DNA from 2 places in the Janthinobacterium sp. SUN120 genome. Region 1 is predicted to be linked to the other one. Evidence: predicted binding sites of a transcription regulator. Region 1 holds the regulator's gene; the other holds the start of a gene.
What was found. Region 1 encodes LexA, which represses DNA repair genes until DNA is damaged. Its sites were predicted from a motif close to ACTGTATNNNNATACAGT; they were not measured.

Region 1 (10,307 bases):
TCGCGCTGGAACAGAAAGTGCCGTTCATTTGCATCACCGCCACCGGTGGCGCGCGCATGCAGGAAGGCTTGCTGTCCCTGATGCAGATGGCGAAAACCACGGCCATGCTGACCAAGTTGTCGGAAAAGAAATTGCCATTCATCAGCGTGCTGACCGACCCGACCATGGGCGGCGTGTCCGCCTCGTTCGCCTTCATGGGCGACGTGGTCATCGCCGAACCGAAAGCGCTGATCGGCTTTGCCGGCCCCCGCGTGATTGAAAACACCGTGCGCGAAAAACTGCCGGAAGGCTTCCAGCGCGCCGAGTTTCTCGTCACCAAGGGCGCCGTCGACATGATCGTCGACCGCCGCAAGATGCGCGAAGAAATCGCCCGTCTGCTGGCCTTGTTGCAAAACCAGGCCGTCGAAGTCTTGGCGTAACGCCAACGTAACAGGCCGGGCGGTGTCCGCAGGACACGCCCGGTTGCCACGCCACACCATCTCCGCGCCTCGCGTACTGTCTCCTCATCAAGAAGTCTCCCATGCACAAGCTCCCCACCACCTTGCCGGACTGGCTCGCCATGCTGGAAACCCGCCATTCGGAAACCCAGATCAACATGGGCCTGGACCGCGTGCAAGCCGTCAAGGCGCGCATGCAGCTAGCGTTTACTTGCCCCGTGATCATGGTGGCGGGCACGAATGGCAAGGGTTCCACCTGCGCCATGCTGGAATCCGTGCTGTTGCGTGCCGGCTACAAAGTGGGGCTGTACATCAAGCCGCACTTTCTCGATTTTAACGAACGCGCCCGCGTGCTGGGCGAGATGGCCAGCGACGAACAGATCGTCGCCAGCTTCAATGCCGTCGAGGCCGTGCGGGGCGACACGCCGCTCACGTATTTCGAATTCACCACCCTGGCCATCCTGCACCTGCTGTCGCAGGCCAAGCTGGACGTGGCCATCCTGGAAGTGGGCCTGGGCGGGCGCCTCGACGCCGTCAACGTGATCGATGCGGACGTGGCCATCGTCACCAGCGTCGATATCGACCACACGGATTACCTGGGCGACACGCGCGAAGCGATCGGCTTTGAAAAGGCGGGCATCTTCCGCCCGGGCAAGGCGGCCATCTGCAGCGATCCCGTGCCGCCGCAATCCCTGATCGACCATGCCGAGGCCATCGGCGCCGACCTGTGGCTGATGGGCCGCGATTTCAATTATTCGGGCGACAAGCAGCAGTGGAACTACGGCGGACGCGAGCAGCGCCGCAATTCGCTCGCGTATCCAAGCTTGCGCGGCGCCAACCAGATCCTCAACGCGACGGCCGTGCTGGCCGCGCTGGAAGTGCTGAAGCTGAAACTGCCCGTGGGCGCGCAGGAAGTGCGCACGGGCCTCGTGACGGTGGAGCTGCCGGGCCGCTTCCAGGTCTTGCCTGGCCGCCCCAGCGTGATCCTTGATGTAGCGCATAACCCCCACGCGGCGTCGGCGCTGAACCAGAACCTGGGCAATATGGGTTTCCACCCGTACACCTATGCCGTGTTCGGCTCCATGCTGGACAAGGATATCGATGGCGTATTGGCCGCGATGAGCGAACACGTCGACCACTGGTGCCTGACGGGCTTGCCTTCGCCGCGCGCGGCCACGGCTTCCGAGCTGGCCGCCAAGGTGCAGATCATGCTGGAAGATAAGCCCGACAGCAACGAGCATACTGTATCTATTTTCGATGATCCGGCACAAGCTTTTGCAAATGCAATGAGCCGGGCCGGTGAGAATGATAGAATTGTGGTCTTTGGTTCTTTCCTCACCGTTGCCGGCGTGATGAAGGCCCGAAAATCCTCACTTCACTGAAACGCACTCGACTGAAAATCACGCATGGGCTTGTTCTCGAAACTGTTTAAAAACAAGCAAGAATCCTCTGGCGAAGACAGCGGCTTTTATGTCCCTGGCGAAGCACAGTCGCCGACCCGCAAACGCGCCGCCAACACCTCCGGTGGCGGCGGATCGCGCCGTGGCGGCAAGGAAGCGCCGGATCCGGTCTTGCCTGAAAAAAAGCGCGCACGCCGTCGCTTGGTCGGGGCGATTGCCCTGGCCCTGGGCGTGGCTGTCGGCTTGCCGATGCTGCTCGATTCCGAGCCGAAGGCGCCGTTCAACGATATCGCCATCGATATTCCGTCGAAGGAAAAGGCCGTAGCGCCTGCACCGGCACCCGTGCCGGCCGTTCCGGCCCGGGCCGCATCGAATGGCCTGGACCAGTCCGAGGAAATCGTCGACGCGCCGCTGCCGCCTGCGGCCAAGCCGACGCAGGCACCGGCACCCGTGCTGGCCGCCGTCCAGCCTGCGCCGGTCAAGCCAGCCTACGTGGAACCGAAACCTGAGCCCAAGCCGGTCAAGGTGGAGCCAAAACCGGAACCGAAGCACGAAACCAAGCCGGAACCCAAGGCCGAGCCGAAACACGAGTCCAAGCCGGAACCCAAGCATGAAGTAAAACCGGAAACCAAGCCCGAGACTAAGCCTGCCAAGCCGGCGCAATCGGCCGACGATGCCGCGCGCGCGCTGGCCATCCTGGAAGGCAAGCCGCAGGACAAGCCACAAGAGAAGGTGCAGGACAAGGCGCACGACGCCGGCAGCGGCAAGTTCGTGGTGCAGGTGGCGGCGCTGGCGACGCAGGACAAGGTTGACGAATTGCAGGACAAGCTGCGAGAGGCGGGCATCAAGTCGTACACGCAGAAAGTCTCCAGCCCGGCGGGCGAACGTATCCGCGTGCGCGTGGGGCCGTTCGGCAGCCGCGAAGACGCCGAAAAGACCCGCGCCAAGCTGCAAAAGCTGGGCTTGGGCGGCAGCCTGGTACCGGCGTGATGTTGCAAGGCTGAACGGGCGTGACGATCTTCGATTACCTGGTGCTGTTCGTGCTGGTGACGTCCGTGCTGATCAGCATGATGCGCGGCCTGGTCAAGGAAATATTGTCATTGGTCAGCTGGGTCGTGGCTTTCGTCATTGCCAATGCCTATGGCGCCACCCTGGCGAAATTCCTTCCGGAAGCCGTGCCGGGCGAAGCCATCCGTTTGTTGCTGGCTTTCGTGGTGCTGTTCATCGGTGTGCGTATTTTGATGGGATTGCTGTCCATGACGGTCGACGCGCTGGTCAAGGTGACGGGCCTGAGCCTGGCCGACCGCACCCTGGGCAGCCTGTTCGGCGTGGCGCGGGGCCTTGTGATCGTGCTGACCGCCGTCATCTTGTGTGGCATGACGTCCATACCGCAGCAGCCATTCTGGAAAAACGCGCAGCTCAGCCCGCTCGCGGAGCAGGGCGCGCGAGCCATCAAGCCTTATCTGCCTGCCGCTTACGCGCAGCATGTGAAATTTTGAATTTTTTTAAAATCAGTAGCACAGTTTAGGAGCACACCATGTGTGGCATCGTCGGCGTCGTTTCCCATCAACCTGTCAATCAATTGCTCTATGATGCATTGTTGCTCCTGCAACATCGCGGTCAGGACGCGGCAGGGATTGCGACCAATCACAGCAGTATGTTTTCCATGCACAAGGCCAATGGGCTCGTGCGTGACGTCTTCCGTACGCGCAACATGCGTTCGCTGCAAGGCACGACGGGCATCGGCCATTGCCGCTACCCGACGGCCGGTTCGTCGAGCGAAGAGGAAGCACAGCCGTTCTATGTGAATGCGCCGTTCGGCATCACCCTGGCGCACAATGGCAACCTGACCAACTGGGAACAGTTGAAGCTGGAAATGTTCAAGAACGACCGCCGCCACATCAATACCGATTCCGATTCGGAAGTGCTGCTCAACGTGCTGGCGCATGAAATCCAGGAAGCGACGACGGGCCTGAACCTGGACCCGGAAGCCATCTTCAAGGCCGTTACCGTGCTGAACCGCCGCGTCAAGGGCGGCTACGCTGCCGTCGCGCAAATCGCCGGCGTGGGCTTGCTGGCCTTCCGCGACCCGCATGGCATCCGTCCGCTGTGCCTGGGCATCAATGAAACGGAACAGGGTCCCGAATACCTGATCGCTTCCGAATCCGTGGCCCTGGAAGGCATGGGCTTCCGCTTCGTGCGCGATATCGGTCCCGGCGAAGCCGTCTTCATCGATGCTGACAAGCAATTGCACAGCGCCCAGTGCGCCGACAATGCCAGCCTGAACCCGTGCGTATTCGAGTTCGTCTACCTGGCCCGTCCCGATTCCGTCATCGACGGCGCCTCCGTGTACGCTACGCGCCTGAAAATGGGCGAGTACCTGGCTGAAAAGATCCGCGCCGAATTGCCTGGCGTGCATATCGACGTGGTCATGCCGATTCCCGATTCCTCGCGTCCGGCTGCCATCCAGCTGGCCATGGCGCTGAACATCGAATACCGCGAAGGCTTCATCAAGAACCGCTACATCGGCCGCACCTTCATCATGCCGGGCCAGGCGGCGCGCAAGAAGTCCGTGCGCCAGAAGCTCAACGCGATTCCGTCCGAATTCAAGGATAAAGTGGTGCTGCTGGTCGACGATTCCATCGTGCGCGGCACCACCAGCCGTGAAATCGTGCAGATGGCGCGCGAAGCGGGCGCGACGAAGGTCATCTTCGCTTCGGCCGCGCCACCGGTGATTTACCCGAACGTGTACGGCATCGACATGCCGACGCGCGACGAACTGATCGCCTACGGCCGCACGACGGAAGAAGTGTGCCGTGAAATCACGGCCGATTACCTCGTGTACCAGGATATCGGCGCGCTGAAACAGGCTATCGCCGACGTCAACCCGGCTCTGACCAACTTCGAGGCTTCGTGCTTCGATGGCGTGTACGTGACGGGCGACGTATCGCAGGAATACCTGGACCGCCTGGAATATGCGCGTCACCATCCGAAGGCGGCAGCGCCCGAAGATACGCCGCGTTCCCAGCTGAACCTGAACCTGGCGACAACAGAAGCATAAGTAAGCTGCCCGGCCGATGCCGGGCATTTTTTTCTCCGCGATCATGAACGATAAAAAAAACTACGGCTTTACCACCACCATCCTGCATAACGACCGCCGCAAGGGCATCGAACATGGCTCCCTGCACAAGCCCGTGCACACTTCCGTTGCCTTTGGTTACGCCGATGCGCGCCAGCTCGCTTCCGTGTTCCAGGGCAAGGAACCGGGTTTCCGCTATGGCCGTCAGGGCAATCCGACCGTTTCCGCGCTGGAAGACAAGGTCAACAAGATGGAAGACGGCGTGGCGACCCTGTGCTTCGCCACCGGCATGGGCGCCATCGGTGCCGTGGTGCAATCCTTGCTGCGCGCGGGCGACCATGTCGTATCGTCGGCCTTTTTGTTTGGCAACACCAACAGCCTGTGGCAAACGGTGACGGGGCAGGGCATCGCCGTGTCGTTCGTCGACGCCACCGACGTGGCCAATGTGGCTGCCGCCATCACGCCGGCCACGCGGATTGTTTTCGTGGAAACTATTGCCAATCCGCGCACGCAGATCGCCGACCTGAAGAAAATCGGCGACTTGTGCCGCGAGAAGGGCATCTTGTACATTGTCGACAATACGATGACGACGCCATACCTGTTCCGTCCGAAAGCCGTGGGCGCGGGCCTGGTGGTCAATGCCTTGACGAAATCCATCGGCGGCCACGGCAATGCGCTGGGCGGCAGCTTGACGGACACGGGCGTGTTCGACTGGACGCAGTATCCGAACATCTTCGAGAATTACAAGAAGGCGGCGCCCGCACAGTGGGGCATCGCGCAAATCCGCGCCAAGGCCTTGCGCGACTTCGGCGCGTCCCTGGGGCCGGAAGCGGCGCACCATATCGCCGTCGGCGCGGAAACCATGGCCTTGCGCATGGACCGCACCTGTTCGAACGCCCTGGCGCTGGCCACCATGCTGCAGGCGGACCCGAGAGTGGCGGCCGTGCATTACCCGGGTTTGGCGTCGCACCCGCAGCACGCGCTGGCGACGGACTTGTTCCGCAGCTATGGCTCGCTGTTCAGCTTTGAATTAAAGGACGGCATCGATTGCTTCGATTTCCTCAACCGTCTCAATCTTGCCATTCCAGCGAGCAATCTCGGCGACACGCGCACCCTGGTCATTCCCGTCGCCCACACGATTTTCTATGAGATGGGTGCCGAGCGGCGCGCCAGCATGGGCATCGCCGAATCCCTGATCCGCGTCTCCGTCGGTATCGAGGATGAGGCCGATTTACTGGATGACTTCAAAAATGCGCTGGACGCCTAAACAGCCGCGCAGTATGTAGAAAGGGCCGCAACAGTCATGCTGTTGCGGCCCTTTCTTTAGCTGCAGTGATTTAATGCCAGCTGCGCATCAGGCCGACAGCCAGCCCTTCCAGTGCAAACTCATCTTCCGGCGACACGGTAATCACCTTGAAGTCCGGGTTTTCCGGTAGCAATTCGATGACGGAACCCGTCTTCTTGTAGCGCTTGACGGTCACTTCGTCGCCGATGCGGGCCACGACGATCTGGCCATTCTTGGCGCTGTCGACCTTCTTGACAGCCAACAAATCGCCATCCATGATGCCGGCGTCGCGCATGGACCAGCCGCGCACCTTCAGCAGGAAGTCGGGCTTGGCCGAAAACAGGGCCGGGTCGACGTTGTAGCTCGCTTCCAGGTTTTCCTGCGCCAGGATGGGCGAACCGGCCGCTACCCGGCCGATCAGGGGCAGCGACATCAGCAGCGCTGCCGGCACCCTCGACGGCAGCGCTTCGGCGGCTGCGCCGATCAGGCGGATGCCGCGCGAGGTGCCGGGCGAAATCTCGATCGCGCCCTTGCGGGCCAGGGCCTGCAAATGCTCTTCGGCCGCGTTGGCCGATTTGAAACCCAGTTCATTGGCGATTTCGGCACGGGTGGGAGGGAAGCCCGTGTTTTCAATCGCGTCCTTGATCAGGTTCAGGATTTGTTCTTGTCGTGCTGTCAGCTTGATCATGAGCGGTGGGTGCATACTAAAATGCTGTCTATATGAACAGTCTGTATTTTTGTACAGTATCGCCCACTATGCAAGGGGATTTCCGTGTTTTGGGCGAATTTCGCAAGAAATACTTGTCCACGGGCGGAAGGCACAGTGGCGCGCGGGCTTTTCGGGCCCATGTGGAAGGAATGATTGAAACGTTTGCAAAAGGCGGTTATAATCTTCGGCTGACCTTCCCACACCCGTCTTGACGCCGGGGTGGGCGATTATCAATCCGACCTGAAGGAGTTTGCATGCGTCATTATGAAATAGTCTTTATCGTCCATCCGGACCAAAGCGAGCAAGTGCCCGCGATGATCGAACGCTACAAAGCCAGCGTAACCACCCGCGGCGGTTCGGTTCACCGCGTGGAAGATTGGGGTCGCCGTCAAATGGCTTACTCGATCCAAAAGCTGCCTAAAGCACACTACATCTGCCTGAACATCGAATGCGACAACGAGACCCTGGTCGAGTTGGAAACAGCATTCAAATTCAATGATGCCGTGTTGCGTCACCTGACCGTTAAAATGAAGAAAGCTGAAACAGCTCCTTCGCCGATGATGAAATCGGTACAACGCGAAGACGCGGCCAAAAGCCACCGCACCGAAGCACCAGCAGCCGCTCCAGCCGCAGCAGCAGCTTAATTCTTGACCAGGATCGTGCGCTGAACCAGCTACAAGTAACCGCCATCATTGCCGAGCGCGAAATATTGCGCTATACCCCGGCAGGGCTGCCGATTGTGAATGCAGTATTGCAACACAGTTCGCAGCAGATGGAAGCAGGAATTGCCCGTTTGACCGAGTTTGATGTTGCCGCGCTAGCCGCTGGCGAAATCTCAGGCCGGTTCAGCCAGGCAAGCTTGGGCGGGGTGTATCAGTTCACGGGTTTCCTGGCCAGGAAGAGCCGCAACAGCAAGAGTTTGGTGTTTCACATCATTGATTTTAGTGCAGTCAATTCTGACTAGCGCATTTTAGATACAGGAGCCTGACATGGCATTCGGTAAAAAGTTCGACAAAAATAAGCTCAAGCTTAAAGAAAAACGCAAACAGCAAAACCCGTTGTTCAAACGCAAGAAGTTCTGCCGCTTCACCGCAGCTCACGTTGAGCAAGTCGACTACAAAGACGTCGACACGCTGAAAGACTTCGTCCAAGAAAACGGCAAGATCATGCCAGCACGCCTGACCGGTACCAAAGCGCATTACCAGCGCCAAGTTGACACCGCAATCAAGCGCGCTCGCTTCCTCGCGCTGCTGCCATACACCGATCTGCACCACGCTTAATCGGTCAGATATTCCTGGAGAAGAACTATGCAAATCATTCTGTTAGAAAAAGTTGTTAACGTCGGTAACCTCGGCGAAGTCGTCAAAGTCAAAGACGGTTACGCACGTAACTTCCTGATCCCGCAACGCCTGGCACGTCGTGCTACGGCAACCGCTGTGGCTGAATTCGAAGTCAAGCGCGCCGAACTGGAAAAAGCTGCTGCCGCTAAACTGGCCGCATCGCAAGCCCAGGGCGAAAAACTGAGCGGCCTGACCGTTCAAGTTGCTCAAAAAGCTGGTGTTGATGGCCGTCTGTTCGGTTCCGTCACCAACTTCGACATCGCTGAAGCGCTGACCAAGCAAGGTTTTGCTGTTGAAAAAGCACAAATCCGCATGCCTACCGGCCCGCTGAAGATCGTTGGCGAGCACAACGTTTCGGTTGCTCTGCATACCGACGTGGTTGTGGAAGTTGTTATCGCTGTCGTTCCAGACGCGAACGCGTAATCGTCTGCGGGCCTGGCCCGCAAGCGCTACCGTACTGTAAAGCACTATGAAAAGCCGGGTTCGCCCGGCTTTTTTGTGGCCTTTTTTTCGCTCAATTTCAGCCCTTTATTTTTGCCAGCACGCCGAAGCGGGTATAATTCGCGCCATGAACGCCCCCTCTGATCCGCAACTGGATTCCCTCCGTATTCCGCCGCATTCGATCGAAGCAGAACAATCCGTTATCGGTGGTCTGCTGCGCGACAATGCCGCATATGACCGCATCGCCGACTTCATGCATGCGGAGGATTTCTATCGCTATGACCATCGCATCATCTTCGAGCAAATCGTCAAGATGGTTAACGCTTCCAAGCCAGCCGATGTCATTACTGTTTTTGAAACCCTGACCCAGCTCGGCAAGGCCGATGATGTGGGCGGACTCGCTTACCTGAACGCCATGGCGCAAAACACGCCATCGGCCGCGAACATCCGGCGCTACGCCGAGATCGTGCGCGACCGCGGCGTGCTGCGTAAACTCATTACCGTCGCCGACGATATCTCCGGCACGGCTTTCAGCCCGCAGGGCAAGGAAGTCAAGCAGATGCTTGACGAGGCCGAATCGAAGATTTTCGCCATCGCCGAAGAGGGCGCGCGCGGCGCCCAGGGCTGGACCGCCATCCAGCCCTTGCTGACGCAGGTAGTCGAGCGCATCGACGAACTGTACAGCCGCGACAACCAGAGTGAAATCACGGGCGTGCCCACCGGTTTCATCGACCTCGACCGCATGACTTCCGGTCTGCAGCCGGGCGACCTGGTGATCGTGGCGGGCCGTCCGTCGATGGGCAAGACGGCGTTTTCCGTCAACATCGGCGAAAACGTGGCCATCGACAGCGGCTTGCCCGTGGCCGTGTTCTCGATGGAGATGGGCGGCGCCCAGCTGGCCATGCGTATGCTCGGCTCCGTCGGACAGCTCGACCAGCATCGCCTGCGCACGGGCCGCCTGAACGACGAAGACTGGCCGCGCCTGACGAATGCGATCCAGAAGATGAACGACGCGCAGTTGTACATCGATGAAACGCCGGCCTTGAATTCCATCGAGTTGCGCGCCCGATCGCGCCGTTTGTCGCGTCAATGCGGCAAGCTGGGCCTGATCATCGTCGATTACTTGCAGCTGATGTCGGCCAATACGCCGGGCGACAACCGCGCCACGGAGATTTCCGAGATTTCACGGGGCTTGAAAGGCCTGGCGAAAGAACTCGGTTGCCCCGTGATTGCGCTGTCCCAGCTGAACCGCTCGCTGGAGCAACGCCCGAACAAACGTCCTGTCATGTCCGACTTGCGCGAATCGGGCGCTATTGAGCAGGATGCCGACGTGATCCTGTTCATTTACCGCGACGAGGTGTATAACCCCGACTCGCCGGACAAGGGAACGGCCGAAATCATCATCGGTAAACAACGTAACGGTCCAATCGGCAGCATCCGCCTCACCTTCATGGGGCAGTACACCAAATTTGGCAATTACAGTGGTGGCCTGGCGCTTTACCAAGGCGACTAACACAGCAGCACTGATATTCCATTGGCCGCCCCTTCATCAAAAGGGGCGGCTTTCTGTAGTAAATAACACGACTCAATGCTTAACGGAGAATGACATGTTTGGA
Region 2 (10,307 bases), 220 kb from region 1:
GCGCGCTGAAAAAATCGTGCTCGACCCCGCCAAGGGCACGCGCACGAATTTGCTCAAGCTGATGCGCGGACGCATCGATTGCTATGTCAGCGACCGCCTGTCGGCGCAGTGGGAATTGCAGCGCATCCGGCGCGAGGGACCGCCGGGCACGCCGATGCAGGCAATCGAGGAAACGGCGCAGCTGGCCAGCCAGCAAGGCCACCTGGGTTTTACGGCGCAACGGCCTGCCGCCTACCCGTATCGCGATGACTTTATCGCACAATTCAATGCGGCCATCGTGCGCATGCAAAATAGCGGCGCGATCCGCCGCATCGTCGACCGCGCATTGCAACCCTGACGCTGCCACCCTGATTCACCCGATGGAGAAGACCATGAAAAAATTGTTGTTTCTGAGTGTGCTCGTGCTGGCCGGCTGCGTGGGCCGCCCCGACAATATTGTGCCTGTTGGTCACTTCGACACGACCCGCTATCTGGGAAAATGGTATGAGATCGCGCGCCTCGACCATTCGTTTGAGCGGGGCCTGAGTCATGTGACGGCCGATTACAGCCTGCGCCAGGATGGCGGCCTGAAAGTGCTCAACCGCGGCTACAAGGATGCGGATGCGAAGTGGAAGGAAGCGGAAGGCAAGGCGTATTTCGTGGACAAGAAAGACGTGGGCTACCTGAAAGTGTCGTTTTTCGGCCCCTTCTATGGTTCCTACATCGTCTTCGACCTCGACCAGAAAAATTACAGCTATTCCATGATCAGCGGCCCGGACAAGTCGTACTTCTGGCTGTTGTCGCGCACGCCCACCATGGACCCTGCCTTGCAGCAGCGCCTGATCGAGAAAGCCGGCGGCCTGGGTTTTGATACGTCAAAATTGATCTATGTGAAGCAAAACTGACCTTGCTTGCCTGCCGCCCGTTCGTGGCGGCAAAGCGCCTTCTGGTTGTTGCTTTTCTGCATGTTATTTCTTGCAATACCACTCTGATTCACTCACAATCTGCTCCAAAGTAGTGCGCTGCGGCGCGCTGCCATTCCGGTGGCGACGTTCGCGTTGCGCCACCGCTCGTGATTGCCGCACGGCAGATGCCTGCTATATTGGTACGTAGCAGTAGGTCGGTTTCGTGGCGTCTGTGCATCGTTTTCTTCAGATAGGAATCACGCAATGAAAAACCTCAAAATCGGCGTACGTCTCGGTGGCGGTTTTGCCGCCGTCCTGTTCCTGTTGACCAGCCTGACCGTGGTGGGCATCGTGCAGATGCAAAGCGCCAGCAAGGAAACCGATGCGCTCGTCAACGTCAAGGTGCGCAATGAGCGCCTGATCGCCGAGTGGACCAAGGTCATCGAGGTCAACGCGGCGCGCACGGCGGCCGCCTGGAAAGTCAGCGATCCCGAACACCAGAAGCAGTTTGAACAGGAAATGGCGGTCTCGTCTGCACGCGCCACGGAAATCCAGAACGATATCGGCAAGAGCGAGCTGAACACGGACGAGCAGGCGCTGTACCAGGAAGTGTTGAGCACGCGCAAGGCCTACACGGAAGTGCGCAAGAATGTGTTCAAGGCCAAGAATGCGGGCGACCTGGAACTGGGCAAGCGCCTGTACGAAGGCGACATGGCCGTCAAGCGCGACATCTACCTGGCGTCGCTGAAGAAGCTGGAATTGCTAGAAGCCAAATTGCTCGATGAAACGGCCGCGCAAATCCGTTCGCGCTACGAAAATGGCCGCATGCTGCTGATCTCGCTGGGCGTGGTGGCCATCTTGCTGGGCATCGCCTGCGCCTACTGGATCACGCGCTCGATCACGCGTCCCATCACGCGTGCCGTCGAGGTGGCGGAAGCCGTTTCCGCTGGCGACCTGACCAGCCATATCGTCGTGGAAAGCCGCGATGAGACGGGGCAATTGATGCATGCGCTGAAAAACATGAACGATAAACTGGTGAGTATCGTGGGCCAGGTGCGCGCCGGTACCGAATCGATCAGCACGGCGTCGAGCGAAATTGCCGCCGGTAACCTGGACTTGTCGTCACGCACGGAAGAGCAGGCCAGCTCGCTGGAAGAGACGGCGTCGTCCATGGAAGAGCTGACCTCCACCGTGAAACTCAATGCGGACAATGCGCGCAGCGCCAACCAGCTGGCCATCGACGCCTCGCAGATAGCCAGCAAGGGCGGCGTGGTGGTGTCGGAAGTGGTCAGCACCATGGGCTCGATCAACGATTCCTCGCGCAAGATTGTCGACATCATCAGCGTCATCGACGCCATCGCCTTCCAGACGAATATCCTGGCCCTGAACGCGGCCGTGGAAGCGGCCAGGGCCGGTGAGCAGGGCCGCGGTTTTGCCGTCGTGGCCTCCGAAGTGCGCAACCTGGCGCAGCGCTCCAGCGCGGCGGCCAAGGAAATCAAGGGCTTGATCGACGATTCCGTGCAAAAGGTCGAGGCCGGTTCGCAACTGGTGGACAAGGCGGGCCGCACCATGGACGAGATCGTGCAAAGCATCAGCCACGTGACGCAGATCATGAACCAGATCACCGACGCCAGCGATGAACAGCGCGCCGGCATCGAACAAGTCAACCAGGCCATCGGCCAGATGGACCAGGTGACGCAGCAAAACGCGGCCCTGGTGGAAGAAGCGGCCGCGGCGGCCGAATCCATGCAGGAACAGGCGGCCAGGCTGGCCGAGGTCGTGGGCGTGTTCAAGCTCGATGCCACGCAGCAATATGCTGCCGCCCGTAGCAGCCCGTCCGTGACGGCGTCTGCGCCAGTAGCGGCTGCCACGCGAGCTGCCATGCGGCCCGCCACGCAGCCCGCCATGGGACGCGCGCCAGCATCCCGCGCGCCAGCACCCGCCGTGACCGCGACCTCGCCGGACAAGGCGGCGCAAGCGGACGCGGTGCGCGCACGCACGCCGAAGACGCCGGTGGCCTCGGGCGCCGACGAATGGGAAGAGTTTTAAGCACGGATTCTTAAACGCAGATTCCCCCTTGGCATGGTGCGGGCGCTACAATCGCGGCTTGAAGACAGCCGCGAACGCGCTCCGCCATGACCACCCGCCGTACCTCCAGCCTTAGCTCTAGCCATCCCGCCAGCCATCCCGCCAGCCCTGGCGCTGCATCGTCCTCCCTGGCTGAACCGGCCAAACGCGCGCGCTGCCCAGCCTGCCTGCGCGCCGTCTCCAGCTGCATCTGCCGCTGGATCGCCCCCGTTTCCCACGCGGTGGAAGTGCTGATCCTGCAGCATCCGCTGGAAGTGCACAATGCCAAGGGCAGTGCCCGCCTGCTGCACCTGAGCCTGCCGAACAGCCGCATGCTGACGGGCGAGCAGTTTGCCGCCGATACGCTCGCCGAATTGCTGGCCGACAAGCACAACGTGCTGCTGTACCCGGATACGCCCGGCGACCGTTCGCTGGGCATCGCCCCGCCGCCGACGCTCGATCCAGCCAGCTTGCTCGATCTTGCCCGCGTGCGGCTGGTGGTGCTGGACGCGACCTGGCGCAAGAGCCGCAAGATGCTGTATCTGAATCCCCCGTTGCAACAGCTGCCGCGCCTGCCCCTGCGCGACACGCCCGCATCCCATTACCTGATCCGCAAGGCGCACGCGCCAGACCAGTTATCGACCCTGGAAGCGACGTGCTATGCCCTGATGCAGTTGGAGCAGGACGCGGCCCGCTTCGTTCCCCTGATCGCGGCATTTGACGGCTTTGTCGCACAGCAGTTGAGCTATGTCATGCCGCACGGTGAAAAAGCTTGAAACGGCATCACGCCAGCCCTTGATCTTGCCCGCGCAGCGGCATAGTATACTGTACGTATATACAGTTGATGGGGCCGTTCATGAAAGCAATCATTCCAGAGCACGATGACAGCTTCGCCGGGCAAGCCATGTTGCCGCCGCAATCGCTGAAAGCCCACAAGGGCCGCGGCGCCGTGTCGAACCTGCAAGGGCGCTACGAGGTGCACGCGCGCGGCGGTTTCGATGATGGCTGGGGCGTGGGCGGCATGGATGAGGCGGCCGGGGAGGCGGGGCCTCCCACCTGGAAGACGCAGGTCAGCGACGAGCAGGCGCGCACCATTCTCACGCGCAACGCTTCGCCCGATTTGCCGTTCAACGTCTCTCTGAACCCGTACCGGGGTTGCGAACACGGTTGCATTTATTGCTTTGCCCGCCCTACGCACAGCTATCTGGGCCTGTCGCCGGGCCTGGACTTCGAAAGCCGCATCTACGCCAAGGTGAACGCCCCCGAACTCTTGCGCCGCGAACTGGCCAAGCCCTCGTATGTGCCCGAACCGATCGCCCTGGGCGTGAACACGGATGCATATCAGCCGTGCGAACGCGAACGGCAACTGACGCGGCGCGTGCTGGAAGTGCTGCACGAGTGCGACCACCCCGTGGCGCTGATCACGAAATCGTCGCTGATCGAGCGCGATATCGACATTCTGGCACCGATGGCGGCCAGGCGCCTGGCCGCCGTGGCCGTCACTGTCACCACGCTCGACCCGGCCATCGCGCGCACCCTGGAACCGCGCGCGGCCGCTCCGGCGCGGCGGCTGCGCACCATCCGCACCCTGACGGAGGCGGGCATCCCCGTGGGCGTGAGCATCGCGCCCATCATCCCGTTCGTGACGGAACCGGAAATCGAGCAGTTGCTCGAAGCCGTGCGCGACGCGGGCGCCATCCACGCCCATTACGTGGTGCTGCGCCTGCCGTGGGAAGTGAGCCCGCTGTTCCAGCAATGGCTGGAAGCGCACTTCCCGGAACGGGCCCAGCGCGTGATGAACCGGGTGCGCGAAATGCGTGGCGGCAAGGATTACGACAGCGCGTTCGGTACGCGCATGCGGGGCGAGGGCGTGTGGGCTGATCTCATCCGCCAGCGCTTTGAAAAGGCCGTGCACCGGCTGGGCTTGCACGGCAAGGGCGGCCGCTTCAAGCAGCTCGATTGCACGCAGTTCCGCCGGCCGCTGGTGGTGCCGCCGCTGGGTGCAAAAGTAAAAAAGGGTAATGCGGGGCAGCTGGATTTGTTTTAGCGCAAGCAGTGCGGGGCGCGCGCTTGTGCGTTGACACGGGCACGCGCAAGGGCATGTGCGCTGCGCGAAACAGGCGGGTTTGGTGGCGAGTCGCATCGCCGTCCTGCTTCCGTCGTGGGGGATGCCGGCAGGGGGAGCGGGCGACGAGAAACTCATCGCCCGCAGGCATGCCGGGCTTAGCCGGAACGGCTCGATCTTGCTGGCTGGATCAGCAAACGGTGCTGGCGCAAGCAGCCAGGCAGAGTTGCTGTGCGATGCCGCTCAAGGCGCCGCAAGCCGCTTTGCACAGGGTGCAGGGAATGCCGGAAGGGGCGATACCCTGGCTGATGGCGGAGATGCTGGGGCTGCGTTGTACGGCTTTGGCTTGCAATGGCAGATTGTTCATTTTAAAACTCCTTGTGATGGCGCCGCCGCGGGCAACGGCAATGGGTGTGCGTACCGAAGTACGGTGCTGATCGTTTCCCGCCAACGACCGTATGCTGAAGCGCGTGCACGCATTGCTGCGCCCACGTGCCCCGACAATTCAAATGCTGTTGACGTCAGCGTTGCGACCAGTAGCGCACTGCGCCGACGCTGACCGGTATCACATCGCTGACGTCGACGGCGAAGCGGGCGACCGTGTTGGCTACCTGCAGGTTTTCCGGGTTGAAGAAGGTCATGATGATGTCGTAGCACTCGGAGCCCGGGCGGCACACGGGACTCTGTTGCACGACGATGGTATCGAGCTGCATGCCCGTGGTCTTGGCCAGCATTTCCGCCGCTTGCATGGCATTCGTGGCCGAGAAGTTGAGCGCGCGGTCCATGCCCGTGACGCCCAGGTTGCGGAAGTCGTAATAGATACGGTTCAGGAAGTTTTCCAGGCGCGCGCCCGTGTTGCTGCTGTTGATGTCCAGGCTGTCCTGCACCGCCATCAGGCTGTCGATCAACTGCGGCACATTCCAGCTGAACATGCCCCGGATGGCCGGCTGGATCACTGGAACGACCTGGCCGGACATCAGCCTGGCGGCGCCCGAGATTACGCCTGGAAACGAATTCATGACGACCAGGCCATCGATGGTGCCGACATAGGCCTCGAACAGCAGTTCATAGGTCATGTCGGCATACGGACCGACGGGGACGACCGCGTAAATCGGCGTGGCGTCCAGGTTGACGGTCCAGGTCAATGATTGGCGGAAATATGGCTTTGCGCGCAGGAATTCGATCAATTGCTGCGGATCGCCTGGATTGTCCCTGCCTGGTGGCATGGCCTGGACGAAGGAATCGCGGCGCGCTTCGCTGCCGAAGTCGACGCCCAGGTTGCCCAGCGCATACACCAGCGTTGGCCCCTTGGCGCTGCCGCCGCAGCCGCAATCGGAGGCATCGATGCCGGAAGCGGCGATGCCTTGCCGCGTCGCGCCGGAAGGGCCCGCAAGGTTGGCCAGGGAGGGGGTTTCCAGCATGGGAATGCTGAGCGGATGCGCCTGCGCGGAAGTGTCGGCATTGGCTGGGCTCGCTTCAATCACAGTATCGTCTGACATTTCAATTTTCCCTTTTAATAATAGTTGAGTGGCGCCCGGCACATTCAATGTCCCAGTCAGGAGGCGGCGACAGTCCAGCTCGCCATTGGTGTTGCAACGCGTTGCGCTTTGCAGCAATGCGCTGCAAACTCCACGAGGGTCAGGACGATCCCCATGTTGGTGTTGCCGGCATAGCAGCAAGGCTGCGATGGCCGAGACGATCGGGGTGGCAAAGCTGGTGCCGCTGCTGAGCCGCACGCGCCCTGCGGGAGCGGCGCCGAGGATGTCGGTGCCGGGCGCCATGATGCCGCGCGCGCGATAGGCTTCGCCCCAGTTGCTGTTGGGCATGGGCGCGCCTTGCCGGTCCAGTGCGCCGACGACCAGCGTGTATTTGATGGAGGCGGGGATGTGCAGGCAATCGCAGCCGTCGTTGCCCGCCGCGGCGACCAGCAGGACGTTGCGTTCATGGCACAGCTGTATGGCTTTTTGCAGCAGGCCATCGGCGGCGCCGCTGTCGGACAGTTCGCCGCCGCTGACATTGATGATGTGCGCGCCGTGCTCGACGGCCTGGGTGATGGCGCGGGCCAGGTCGAGCTGCGTGCATTGCGTCAGTGCGCCGTCGGCGCGGTCGGCAAAGATGGGCAGGATCAAGCCCCGACAATGGGGAGCCAGGCCCGTGACGGGACTGCCCGGTTGGCCAAAGATGATACTGGCGACATGGGTGCCGTGTTGCGATGCCCGGCCGTTGCCGCTGGCACCCGTGGCGAGTGTGTCGAGCGTTTGCAGCCTGGCGCCGGCAAAGCAGGGATGGCTGGTATCGACGGGACCGTCGAGCACGGCGATGCAGATGTCGGCACAGCCGGTGTTGCCATCTTGCAAGGCAGCCAGGCCGTGCAGCAAGCCATGATTGGTCAGGCTGTCGTGGGTGGTGGATACTTCCATGGTCGTCGGCACGCGGTGCTCCTTGCTGGGTCCTGGAGGGCGTGCGGCGCACCGCTTGAGGTGCTCCGCCCGCCTGCTGCGGCGCCTGCTGCTCCAGCGCCGATAGCATGATCTTTAGCAAGGGGCGTGCCAGAAGACCAAGTGCTTGATTTTCAAGGGATGGGGCGGATTTGCATTGTCGTGTTGCAATAATGTTGGCGGATATCGTCCACCCTTGTTGAGCGGGATGGACGAAAACGGCAGGCGGCAAGGACGGGGAGGGGGCGCCCGGGACACGGCATGGCGTGACGCGGGCGCGTGCGGCGGTTCAGCTATCCTTGCTGTAGCAGGCGCGGCTGGGCCGCAGGCGCATGCGCACGAGGGACACCAGGAAGCTGAAGCCTGCCTGGTTCGGATCGATGACCGGCACATAGGTCTGCAGCGCGTCTTCCAGCTGCGCGCTGACGCGCGCGGCGACGCCGACAAAGCCTGTGCAGCCCAGCAGGATGGACTGGGCGCCGTCTTCCTGTATGGCCAGCATGGCGGCCTTGAAGGTTTTTTCGACCACCGTGTCCAGCTTGCCGAGGTCGGCGACGGGACAGTCGATGGAGCGGATGGAGGCGAAGCTGTCCTGCAAGCCGTAGGTCTGCATGTGGCCCTGCTGCATGGCGAGCGTGCTGGGCAGTATCGTCATGATCGACAGGCGCTGGCTGAGGGCCAGCGCGGTAAAGGCGGCGGGCGGGAAGCCGCCGAGGATGGGGATGTCGATCACTTCGCGCGCTGCCTCCACGCCGCACATGTCGAAGTCGCTGAGCCAGATGCCGTCATAGCCTTCGCGTTCGATTTCCCTGGCCAGCTGCACTACCGGATAGCCGTTTTGCAGCCAGTCGACGCGGTATTCGATGCAGTCGTTCCCAGTAGAAATATTGCGCACGGACACTTCGACATCGGGCGGCATCACGGGCTCGATGGCGTCGAGCAGGCGCTGGTTGTAGATGGACGTGGCCACCGGCGCCACGATGCAGATGCGCAGCGGCTTCATGCGGAGCTCCCTGCCGCTGCGCCGGCGTTGCCCGTGAGCGGCACGTAGGGTCCCAGGTAGCCGATGGCGTTGATCAATTGCATGAAGCTGTCGAGTATCAGGCCGTCCCGTTCCCGCAATGCCGGATGGGCTTGCAGACCCAGCAGCGTCACCTTGCGCTGCATCAAGGCCGGGTTGAGCGTGCCGTCCGGCAGCAGCAAGTCGCCATTCGAATACACGGCCTGGCCATCGCCCTCGACAAAGTAACTGATGGTGTCGGGCGCCATGCAGAGGGGCGTGCTGCGGCTGCTGTCCCAGGCCAGCAGCGATTCGTTCTGGTACAGGACTGTGCAAAGCCGCTCACCCGCGCGGATGGTGATCTTGCCCAGGTCGAAGCCATTGCGCGAGTCGACTTCGGCGGCGACGAACGTGCCCTGTGGAAACAATGGCCAGGCGCGCATGTCGCATTGCCGCGCAAGATAATCGACCACTTCCTCCGCGCTGCGCAAGCGGCCTGCCTGCAGTTCGCGGCCCAGGCGCAGGGCGCGTCCCAGGGTGCCGCGCACGGGCAGCGCCCGGGCCAGCTCCGCCGGCGCCATGATCCACATGGCCAGGCCGCCGAACTGCTTGAAATCGGCCTGCGAGACGATGGGGCGCATCATCTGGTCGATGATCGTTGCCACGTCTTGCTGGTGGGCATGGGCGCCGTTCACGCCCTGGCTGGGCTGGACGTCGAGTTCCACGCGCAACCCCGTCTGGCTGACGAGGAAGGCGGGGCGCGGATTGATGTGCGCGGCCGCATACGTCAGCTGGGGCAGCGAGGGAACGGCGCGGCCGGCCCCGTCAGCGTCGATCACGGCCAGGCCCAGGCGGGCGGCGACCAGGCAGGCGACGAGAAACCCCAGCGCGCCGCTCTCGGGCGGCGCCAGGTAGGCCAAGGTGCGATTTTCCAGCGCCAGGCGCTCCCTGACGGCGAGCACGGCGTCGACGGGGCCCTGCGGAAAATGGGCGCCATTGATCGCCACGGGCGAACCCAGGTAAGCCACCATGACCGTTTCGCCAGCGGTGGCTTCGTCGACGCCGACCACGCGCACCTGGGCGTCCGGATAATAATCGCCGGCGTGGAACTGGGCCAGCAGGCTGCGCGCGGAAGCGAGCGTGCCGCCGCCGCCGCTGCCGAAGAAGCAGGCGCCCAGCAACAGCGATTCAAGGTCATCGTGGTTCAGCACATAGCTCATGTTGCGGGTCCTCAGGTTGGCATGGCATGGAAATGGTTTGCGCCAGGACGGCCTGCAACTGCAGCGCCTGGGCAAACCGGGGAAAAGCCGTGTCGCGTTCCACGCCGCGCAAGGCGCGCGTGAGGTGATCGAGTGCTTCGTGCCGGCGGCCGCGCTGCAGCAGCAGTTGCGCCAGGCGGGTCGCCACCAGCAGGCTGCCGGCCGCGGCGCCCAGCGCCTTGGCGGTCGACAGCGCACTGCCCAGTTCGCGTTCCGCGTTGTCCAGGTCGCCCACCGCGATCCACGTCCGGGCATGCATGTCGAGCAATTCGACCAGATAGGCCCGTTCGCCATGTTCCAGCGCCAGTTCGATGGCGCCGTGCAGCAGTTGCCGGGCTTGCAATGGCTGGCCTGCCGACAGCAGCAGTTCGCCCCGCTTCCAGGCCTGGAATGAATGGAAGAGCATGCCGCCTTCGCACAGCATGTATTGCTGGTAGCCGTCGGCGATGCGCTGTTCGGTCTGCGCATGGATGTTGCCTGTTGCCAATGCGCAGGCATGGAATATCTGGCCCACCCCCAGGTAGAATTGATAGCCGTATTCGCTGGCGACGGTTTGCAGGTCCGCCGCCAGGCTTGCCAGCCGGACCCAGTCCT

Region 2: the regulator LexA is predicted to act here: its motif matches at 3,776-3,793, upstream of O0879_RS11195 (PA0069 family radical SAM protein).

What each region holds. Positions count from the first base shown of each region.
Region 1 covers NZ_JAPUBW010000002.1:541,507-551,813, reverse strand. The annotation lists gene accD (acetyl-CoA carboxylase, carboxyltransferase subunit beta) at 1-419, shown strand, start outside; gene folC (bifunctional tetrahydrofolate synthase/dihydrofolate synthase) at 521-1,819, shown strand; gene O0879_RS12170 (SPOR domain-containing protein) at 1,844-2,827, shown strand; gene O0879_RS12165 (CvpA family protein) at 2,848-3,336, shown strand; gene purF (amidophosphoribosyltransferase) at 3,375-4,898, shown strand; gene O0879_RS12155 (cystathionine gamma-synthase family protein) at 4,942-6,183, shown strand; gene lexA (transcriptional repressor LexA) at 6,254-6,889, opposite strand; gene rpsF (30S ribosomal protein S6) at 7,165-7,554, shown strand; gene priB (primosomal replication protein N) at 7,575-7,874, shown strand; gene rpsR (30S ribosomal protein S18) at 7,900-8,190, shown strand; gene rplI (50S ribosomal protein L9) at 8,218-8,673, shown strand; gene O0879_RS12125 (replicative DNA helicase) at 8,819-10,204, shown strand; gene O0879_RS12120 (DUF47 domain-containing protein) at 10,299-10,307, shown strand, end outside.
Region 2 covers NZ_JAPUBW010000002.1:318,418-328,724, reverse strand. The annotation lists gene O0879_RS11215 (transporter substrate-binding domain-containing protein) at 1-337, shown strand, start outside; gene O0879_RS11210 (lipocalin family protein) at 372-884, shown strand; gene O0879_RS11205 (methyl-accepting chemotaxis protein) at 1,149-2,933, shown strand; gene O0879_RS11200 (tRNA-uridine aminocarboxypropyltransferase) at 3,020-3,727, shown strand; gene O0879_RS11195 (PA0069 family radical SAM protein) at 3,856-4,998, shown strand; gene O0879_RS11190 (hypothetical protein) at 5,207-5,383, opposite strand; gene O0879_RS11185 (S8 family serine peptidase) at 5,538-7,448, opposite strand; gene O0879_RS11180 (aspartate/glutamate racemase family protein) at 7,744-8,457, opposite strand; gene O0879_RS11175 (DUF917 domain-containing protein) at 8,454-9,674, opposite strand; gene O0879_RS11170 (sigma-54 dependent transcriptional regulator) at 9,649-10,307, opposite strand, start outside.